DNA from 2 places in the Caulobacter sp. FG7 genome. Region 1 is predicted to be linked to the other one. Evidence: riboswitches for the same ligand, from Rfam matches in the RefSeq annotation. Region 1 holds a riboswitch; the other holds the start of a gene.

Evidence for each region. Region 1 has a riboswitch for cobalamin ahead of metE (5-methyltetrahydropteroyltriglutamate--homocysteine S-methyltransferase). Riboswitches for the same ligand answer to the same signal wherever they lie in the genome.
Region 2: another riboswitch for cobalamin. It lies ahead of ACODR1_RS23385 (TonB-dependent receptor plug domain-containing protein); the one in region 1 lies ahead of metE (5-methyltetrahydropteroyltriglutamate--homocysteine S-methyltransferase).

What each region holds. Positions count from the first base shown of each region.
Region 1 covers NZ_JBMDIW010000034.1:25,711-30,159, reverse strand. The annotation lists gene ACODR1_RS21710 (sensor histidine kinase) at 1-644, opposite strand, end outside; gene ACODR1_RS21705 (response regulator transcription factor) at 661-1,338, opposite strand; gene ACODR1_RS21700 (PepSY domain-containing protein) at 1,356-1,673, opposite strand; cobalamin riboswitch at 1,831-2,046, shown strand; gene metE (5-methyltetrahydropteroyltriglutamate--homocysteine S-methyltransferase) at 2,163-4,449, shown strand, end outside.
Region 2 covers NZ_JBMDIW010000042.1:26,939-31,387, forward strand. The annotation lists gene ACODR1_RS23355 (DUF2491 family protein) at 1-193, shown strand, start outside; gene ACODR1_RS23360 (DUF350 domain-containing protein) at 219-632, shown strand; gene ACODR1_RS23365 (DUF1190 domain-containing protein) at 710-1,306, shown strand; gene ACODR1_RS23370 (hypothetical protein) at 1,428-1,568, shown strand; gene ACODR1_RS23375 (response regulator transcription factor) at 1,553-1,909, opposite strand; gene cobU (bifunctional adenosylcobinamide kinase/adenosylcobinamide-phosphate guanylyltransferase) at 2,030-2,545, opposite strand; cobalamin riboswitch at 2,586-2,786, shown strand; gene ACODR1_RS23385 (TonB-dependent receptor plug domain-containing protein) at 2,894-4,449, shown strand, end outside.

The DNA of each region.
Region 1 (4,449 bases):
ACGTCGGCGATCTCGCGGCGCAGGCGGAAGATCGGCTGCAGGCCGAAGCGCACCTGCACGACGATCGCCAGGATCAGGCCCGCGCCCAGCAGCAGCAGGGCGAAGATCGTGATCCGGCCGAAACGGTCGGCGTCGGCGTCGATCGGCGAGCGGTCCTCGGCGGCGATGAACACAACGGGATCTGGATAGTTGGGCAGCCGCGCCAGGATCGCCGCCGCCCGCAGCGGCTTGTCCTGCGGACCGTGCATGTCGAAGAACTGGGTCTTGCCCGGATCGGCGGTCAGCCGGTCGATCTGGGTGGTCGACAGCATGAGATCGCTGTCGAACAGCGAGCGCGAGCGCTCGACCGCCCGCAGCGCGCCGTTGCGCTGGGCGAAGATCGTCCAGTAGCGGCCCGAATAGGCCCGCGTGGCCCGGATGTCGGTCAGGAACGGCGCCTTCAGCACCCCGTCCTCCACCGCCGAGCCGGCGTAGAGGTCGTCGGTCAGAACCGCCAGCGACTGGTCGAACCGGCGGATGGCCGCGTCACGGAACTGGGCGGTCAGGAAGGCCCCGGCGGCCAGCAGGACGATCAGCGTCCAGCTGGCCGCCAGCAGCACCAGCCGCCGGACGAGCGAGCGCTTGCGGAAGCCGAGCAGCATCAGACGCCGCCGCGCGGGATCACCCGGCGGTCTCGCCTTCCAGCGGGATCAGCCGATAGCCCAGGCCGCGCACCGTCTCGATGCGGTCGGCGCCCAGCTTCTTGCGCAGCCGGCCGATGAACACCTCGATGGTGTTTGAGTCACGGTCGAAGTCCTGGTCGTACAGGTGCTCGACCAGCTCGGTGCGGCCGATCACCCGGCCCTGGTGCATCATCATGTAGTGCAGCAGGCGGTATTCCAGAGAGGTCAGGCGCAGCGGCTCGCCGTTGACGCTGGCTCGCGCCGCGCGCGGGTCCAGGCGCAGGCCGCCGCAGGTCAGGCTCGGCGCGGCATGGCCGGCCGAGCGCCGCAGCAGCGCCCGCAGGCGCGCCAGCAGTTCCTCGGTATGGAAAGGCTTGGTCAGGTAGTCGTCGGCGCCCGCGTCGAAGCCGGCGACCTTTTCGCTCCAGGCGCCGCGGGCGGTGAGGATCAGCACCGGCGTGGCGACGCTGCCGCGCCGCCAGCGTTCCAGCACCGACACCCCGTCCACCTTGGGCAGGCCCAGGTCGAGGATCACCGCGTCATAGGGCTCGGTCTCGCCCAGGAACTGGGCTTCCTCGCCGTCGGCGGCATGGTCGACGGCGTAGCCGGCGTCGGCCAGGGCCAGCTTCAGCTGGCGCGACAGGTCGGGATCGTCTTCGACGAGCAGAATGCGCATGTTAACCTAGGAACTCCTTAGCCCCCGCTGAGGATCTGGCCGCTCTCGGCGTCGACGATGAAGTCGATGCGGCGGCCGTCGGTCGTCGCCCAGCGGATGCGATAGTTGCGCCCTTCCAGGCCCGCGTCGAGCAGGCGACCGGGAGTGCGGCGCGCGATGCGGTCGATGACCACGCTCAGCGGCACCAGCCGGCCCGACTGAACGCCGCCACGCGCCTGGTCCTGCCGGGCGCGCCAGTCGGCGCCCAGGGAGTCAGGGCCGCGCTGGGCCAGAGCCGCGCCCGGGAGGGCGGCGACGATGGCGGCTGCGGCGAGTATGGCTCGGATCGGCTTCATGGCGTCCGGTTTAGCCGGGTACGGCTGAATGGAGACTGAACGCGGGGTTTATGAACGGTGTGCGACGTCCTGTCACGGGCCAAGGCCACGCTCCGGCGCAATCGGAGATCACATAAAGATATCTTTATGTCTTGATTGACAACGCTCGCGACCCCAGGCTTGATAAGGGGGTCGTGGTCTGCGGGCGCTTGCGCGTCCAAAGCTAAGAGGGAAGCCGGTGCGAAACCGGCGCTGCCCCCGCAACTGTAAGCGGCGAGCGGCCGTCCGATACGTGTCACTGGCGCCCCGAACTCGACTCGGTGGGGCGCCGGGAAGGCCAGGACGGCGGCGTTGACCCGCGAGCCAGGAGACCTGCCTCGACAGATAACGTCCTCCGGCGGGGTGCCCGGTCTGGTCGCGAGTTCCAGGCGCGGATCGGCCATACCGTTCGCGCGCCTGCGCGCCTGCGCCCCGTCCAGCCTCCGTCACCATCGAGACAGAGGCTAGTAAATGACCGTCACCGTCGCCGCCCTCGGCTTCCCCCGCATCGGCCCCCAGCGCCGCCTGAAGACCGCCCTCGAAGCCCACTGGGCCGGCCGCCTGGACGCCGCCGGGCTCCAGACCGAAGCCGCCGCCTTGCGCGCCCTGGCCTGGCGCCGCCAGGCCCACCTCGGCGTCGACCACGTGCCCAGCAACGACTTCTCGCTTTACGACCATGTCCTCGACACCGCCGTCATGGTCGGCGCGGTTCCCGCCGCCTACGGCTGGGCCGGCGGCCCGGTGGACCTGCCGCTCTACTTCGCCATGGCCAGAGGAACGCAAGATGGCGGCACGCAAGGCCGCCAGGCCTGCGATCACGGCTGCGCCCACGAGACCTCGGCCACCGGCCTGCCGGCGCTCGAAATGACCAAGTGGTTCGACACCAACTATCACTACCTGGCGCCTGAGCTCTCGCCCGGCCAGGCCTTCGCCCTGACCTCGACCAAGGTCGTCGACGACTTCCTCGAGGCCAAGGCGCAGGGGATCTTCACCCGCCCGGTGATCCTGGGCCCCGTCACCTTCCTCAAGCTGGCGAAAAGCAAGGACCCCGTCCCGAACGGGGACTTCCAGCCACTGTCGCTGCTTTCGGCCCTGCTGCCCGTCTACGCCGAGGTGCTTCAGCGCCTGGCCGTGGCCGGCGCCGACTGGGTGCAGATCGACGAGCCGTGCCTGGCGCTCGACCTCACCGACTTCGAGCGCGCCGAGATCCGCCGCGCCTACGGCGCCCTTACCCACGCCGCCCCGCGGATCCGCATCCTGCTGGCCAGCTACTTCGGGACCTACGGCGACAACCTCGCCACCGCCGCCAACCTGCCCGTCGACGGCCTGCACCTGGATCTCGTCCGCGCCCCGCAGGATCTCGACGCCGCCATCGCCCTGGCCCGCGACAGCCTGGTTCTCGAACTCGGCGTCGTCGACGGCCGCAACGTCTGGCGCGCCGACCTGACGGCCATCCTCGACCGGGTCGAGCCGGTGGTCGCCGCCCGCGGCCCCGACCGGGTGATCCTGGCCCCGTCCTGCTCGCTGCTGCACACCCCGCTCGACCTCGCCATCGAGACCGATCTGGATCCCGAGGTCAGCCAGTGGCTGGCCTTCGCCGTGCAGAAGCTGGAAGAGCTGGCGATCCTGGCCAAGGCCCTGAACCAGGGCCGCGCCGCCGTCCGCGCGCAGCTCGACGCCGCAGGCGCCGCCGTCGCCGCGCGCAAGACCTCGCCGCGCATCCACGATCCCGCCGTCCAGGCCCGCGCCGCGGCCGTCACGACCCGGGACGCGACCCGCGCCACGCCGTTCGAGCAGCGCATCGTGCTGCAGCAGGCCAGGCTCGGCCTGCCGCCCCTGCCGACCACCACCATCGGCTCGTTCCCGCAGACCGCCGCCGTCCGCCAGGCCCGCGCCGCCCACGCCAAGGGCCAGCTGCCCGACGCCGACTACGCCGACTTCCTGCGCGCCGAGACCGCCCGCGCGGTGGCCTGGCAGCAGGAGATCGGCCTCGACGTGCTGGTCCACGGCGAGTTCGAGCGGAACGACATGGTCCAGTATTTCGGCGAGCGCCTGAACGGTTTCGTCTTCACCAGGCATGCCTGGGTGCAGTCCTACGGCTCGCGCTGCGTGCGCCCGCCGATCCTCTATGGCGACGTCTCGCGCCCTGCGCCGATGACGGTCGAGTGGTGGGCCTATGCGCAAGGCCTGACCGCCCGGCCGATGAAGGGCATGCTGACCGGCCCGGTCACCATCCTGCAATGGTCGTTCGTCCGCGACGACATCCCGCGCGGTGAAACCTGCCGCCAGATCGCCCTGGCCGTCCGCGACGAGGTCGTCGACCTCGAGGCCGCCGGCGCGAAGATCATCCAGATCGACGAGGCCGCCCTGCGCGAGGGCCTGCCCCTGCGCCGCGGCGACTGGGACGCCTATCTCGCCTGGGCCGTCGAGGCCTTCCGCATCGCCGCCTCAGGCGTGCGCGACGAGACCCAGATCCACACCCACATGTGCTATTCGGAGTTCAACGACATCATCGCCGCCATCGGCGCCATGGACGCCGACGTCATCTCCATCGAGACCGCGCGCTCGAAGATGGAGCTGCTCGACGCCTTCGAGGCTTATGCCTACCCGGCCCAGATCGGCCCCGGCGTCTACGACATCCACGCCCCCCGCAGCCCCGCCTCCGGCGAGATGCTCGACCTGCTGGCGAAAGCCGGCCAGCGCCTGTCGCCGGCCCAGCTGTGGGTCAATCCCGACTGCGGCCTGAAGACCCGCAAAT
Region 2 (4,449 bases), on a different contig from region 1:
GGAAGAGTTGCATGACGACCGCGACGGCGTGCCCGACCGCAAGATCTTCCAGACCTGCATGCTGTTCGCCCGCGACCTGCCCGGCGAGGGCCGCGAACTGCTGCTGGCCATCGAAATGGAGACCGAGGACCGCGAGGTCTCGTTCGAAACCATGATCGGCGTGCCGCTGGAAGTCGGCGAATTCCGCGCCTAAGCCACCTGACAGGGGGAAATAGACCATGTTCGACGTCAATGCCTTCGGCGAAAGCGCCCTGGCCTTCCTGGTGGCCTTCGCCGCCGCCGGCGTGTTCACCGTCGTGTTCAAGATCGTCTACCAGGCGGTGACGCCCTACGACGAAGCCAAGCTGATCCGCGAGGGCAACGTCGCCGCGGCCATCGCCCTGGGCGGCGCCGTGGTCGGCTACGTGCTGCCGCTGGCGTCCGCGCTGAGCCACACCGTCAGCCTGATGGAATTCGCCGCCTGGGCCCTGCTGGCCGGCGTCATCCAGATCGCCGCCTTCACCCTGGTGCGCTTCACGGTGCTCAAGGACCTGATCGACCGCATCGAGAAGGCCGAGCTCGCCGCCGGCGTCTACCTGGCCTCGATCTCGCTGGCCGTCGGCCTGCTGAACGCCGCCTGCATGACCTCGTGAGGCCGGACATGAACGCGCTTTCTCCCCCGCCCGCCCCAGTTTCGGCTTCGACTCGGCGTCGCAAGCGCTCCAGCGCCATGGCCCTGACCAGCCTGATGGCCGGCTCGGCCTTCACGCTGGTGGCCTGCGACGATCCGGGCTCGGCCACGCAGTGGGGCGACAACCCGCCCGCTGCCGCCTCCGGCCAGAAGGTCGACGCCTCCAGCTTCGCGAGCCTGGACGACTGCAAGGCCTCGGGCGACTTCACCGCCGACCAGTGCCAGACGGCCTATGACGAGGCCCAGAAGGCCAGCGCCGAGAACGCGCCCAAGTTCTCCGACCAGCAGAGCTGCGAAGAGCGTTACGGCGTCGACCAGTGCGTTCCGCGCAGCCAGGCCAATGGCGGCGGCAGCTTCTTCACCCCGCTGCTGACCGGCTTCATCATCGGCCAGGCGCTGGAAGGGATGAACAACCGCGGCTATCGCGGCGCGCCGATGTATCGCGACCGCGAGGGGACCTATTACAGCGGTTCGGGCTATCCGATCTCGCGCGACTACCTCTCGGGCCGCAGCCGGGTGCGCCAGGACAGCTTCGACGCCCCCTCGCGCTACGAGGCCCCGGCCCGCGTGCAAAGCCGCAGCAGCGTCATCTCGCGCGGCGGCTTCGGCGGCGGATCGCGCGGCTTCGGCGGCTAGAGCCGTCGAATCTGGAGCGCGTTAGACGGCGAAACCGCTCACACTTTCGCCCACCGCGCTCTCGGGAACCAGAATGGCGGCGTCTCGCGTTGGTCTGTCGTAGACCACGCGAGACGACCGCATGACCGACAAGACCATCACGGGCGTTCCCCATCCGCGCTGGTGGCAGCGCCATCCCACCCTGGCGTTCTGCACCGCCTGGGCCGTTGGCCTGGGATTGGTGGCGATGATCGTCGCCCTGGCGCTTCAGGCCGCAGCCTGAACCACGCCCCGCTGCAGCGCGCGCACGGCTGTCAGCAACCGCGCCGGCGAGATCGGCTTTTCCAGCCACATGTCGGGCTCGACCTTCAGCACGCGCGGATCGCTGGCCGACACCATCAGCACCGGCACGTCGCGGTCTTCCACCGCGCGGATCAGCTCGGCCCCGGTCATCCGCGGCATCGAATTGTCGGTGATCAGCAGGTCGGGCGCGAAGGCGTCGAAGGCGTCCAGCGCCTCGCGGCCGTCGCGGCTCCACAGGACCTCGAATCCCGCGTCCTCCAGCAGCATCTCGTAGACGCCGCCGAGGAGAATGTCGTCTTCCGCAATAAGGATCCGTCGCATGGCCAGCCCCAGCCCTGTCGAATGTATGAACAGGTCTTAACCATGCCGCGACACCCGGTGTCAGCGTGCGCAATCGTCGCATTTCCCGAAGTTGAGCAACCGACGGCCGAGTCGCGCGACTCACTTCATCCGCAGGCTTAGCCCCGCCGCGACGAGATGGACGGCGTCGGCGGCCCGGGCCAGGGCCTGGTGCAGGCGGCCCGCCTCGTCTCGGAACCGGCGAGCCAAGGCGTTGTCGGGCACTACGCCCCAGCCGACCTCGTTCGAGACGAGCCAAAGCTCGCCGTCAAACTCGGCGGCCGCGTCGACCAGCCTGGCAGCGGCGGACGAAACGTCGCACTCGGCCAGCATCAGGTTGGTCAGCCAGAGGGTGAGGCAGTCGACGACCGCCACGGCGCCCGGCGAAAGGCCCCGCAGGGCCCCGACCAGGTCCATCGGCGCCTCGAGCGTCGTCCAGGCGTCGCCGCGATCGACCTGGTGACGCGCGATGCGCTCCTCCATCTCGGCGTCGAAGGCCTGGGCGGTGACGATCATCACCGGCTTGGATCCACGCGCCCTGGCGACGATCTCGGCCGCGCCCTGCGCGAATGCGCTCTTGCCCGAACGGGCCCCGCCCAGGACCAGGGTGACTGACAACGCTGAGGCCTCCAGATTGACGGTGTGCGGCGCACCATATAGTGCAGCCAGCGCGACAGGTTCCTCCCAAAGAGGATGAAAAGGGAACTCGGGTGTGAAACCCGGGCTGCCCCCGCAACTGTAAGCGGCGAGTTCGCGCGTCACATGCCACTGGGGCTGTTCTTCGGAAGAGGCCTGGGAAGGCGACGCGCAGCAACGATGACCCGCGAGCCAGGAGACCTGCCTGTCGTTGTCGTTTTTCGTCCGGCCGGGGTGCGCCGTACGATCGGGTCTTCCCCGCATGACGACGTTGGTCCGGGCGTGTTCCTCGCGGAGCGCGCTCCTTCTTGTCGCGCACGGAGGAACGACATGCGCCTTGTTTCCCTGCTGGCCCTCGCGGCCGCAGTTCCCGCCCTTGCCCTGCCCGCCTACGCCATGGCCGATGACGCCGCGGCGGTCGATCAGGTCGTCGTCACCGCCAGCCGCGGTCCCGAGAACCTGTCGGAAGTTTCGACCAGCATGACGGTGATCGACGCCGAAGCGCTGAAGAAGGCCCAGGCCGTGGTGGTCTCCGACCTGCTGTCGCGCACCGCGGGCGTGACCGTCACCCGTAACGGCGGCGTCGGCGGCTCGACCCAGCTGCGCATCCGCGGCGCCGAGACCGACCAGACCGTGGTGCTGATCGACGGCGTCAAGCTGAACGATCCGTCCTCGACCGGCGGCGGCTACAACTTCGCCACCCTGCTGGCCGGCAACATCAACCGCATCGAAGTGCTGCGCGGCTCGCAGTCGACGCTGTGGGGCAGCCAGGCCATCGGCGGCGTGGTCAACATGATCACCGCCGTGCCGACCGGCCCGCTGGGCGCCACCGTGTCGGCCGAGGCCGGCTCGCGCGACACCGCCTACGGCCACGCCGCCGTCAGCACCGGCGGCGATTGGGGCGGCTTCCGCCTGGCCGGCGCGTACTACACCACCGACGGCGTCTCGGCCTTCGGCAAGTCGTACGGCGGCAAGGAGAAGGACGGCTATCGCAACGCCGCGGTCAGCAGCCGCCTGGACCTGAACGTCACCGACTGGGCCGCTGTCGACCTGCGCGCCTCGTACGCCGCGGCCAAGAACGAGTTCGACGGCTTCCCCGCCCCGCTGTTCGCCTTCGCCGACAGCCCCGAGTACGGCAAGACCAAGGAACTGGTCTCCTACGCCGGCGTGCGCCTGAGCGCCTTCGACGGCGCGCTGAAGAACCGCCTCGGCTACGGCTACACCCAGACCGACCGCGACAACTTCGATCCCAGTTCGTCGGTCCCCAAGACCTTCGACGCGCGCGGCACCAACAGCCGCTTCGAGTACCAGGGCACCTGGACGATCAACGACGCCCTGCGCGCCACCTTCGGCGCGGAGACCGAGCGCTCGTGGTTCCGCACCGCCTCGCCCTCGACCTTCGATCCGAATCCAACCGCCGACCGTCACGCGGCGAGCACCGACAGCCTGTACCTGCAATTGCAGGCCAAGCCGGTCGCGGGCCTGACCCTGACCGGCGGCGTGCGCCAGGAAGACCACTCGGCCTTCGGCGACGCCACCGTCTACCAGGCCGGCGCCACCTACTCGCCCAATGACGGCGTGACGGTGTTCCGCGCCAACTACGGCGAAGGCTTCAAGGCCCCGTCGCTGTACCAGCTCTACAGCATCTACGGCGATCGCAACCTGAAGCCGGAAGAGTCCGAGAGCGTCGACCTGGGCGTCGAGCACAGCGTGCTGAACGGCCGCGTGCGCGCCGGCGTGACCTGGTTCCACCGCGACATCACCAACCAGATCGACTTCGTCTCGAACAACAACCCGCCGAACTACGGCGGCTACGCCAACTTCGCCAAGACCGAGACCAGCGGCGTCGAGCTGGAAGCCACGATCGAGGTGACCTCGGCCCTGCA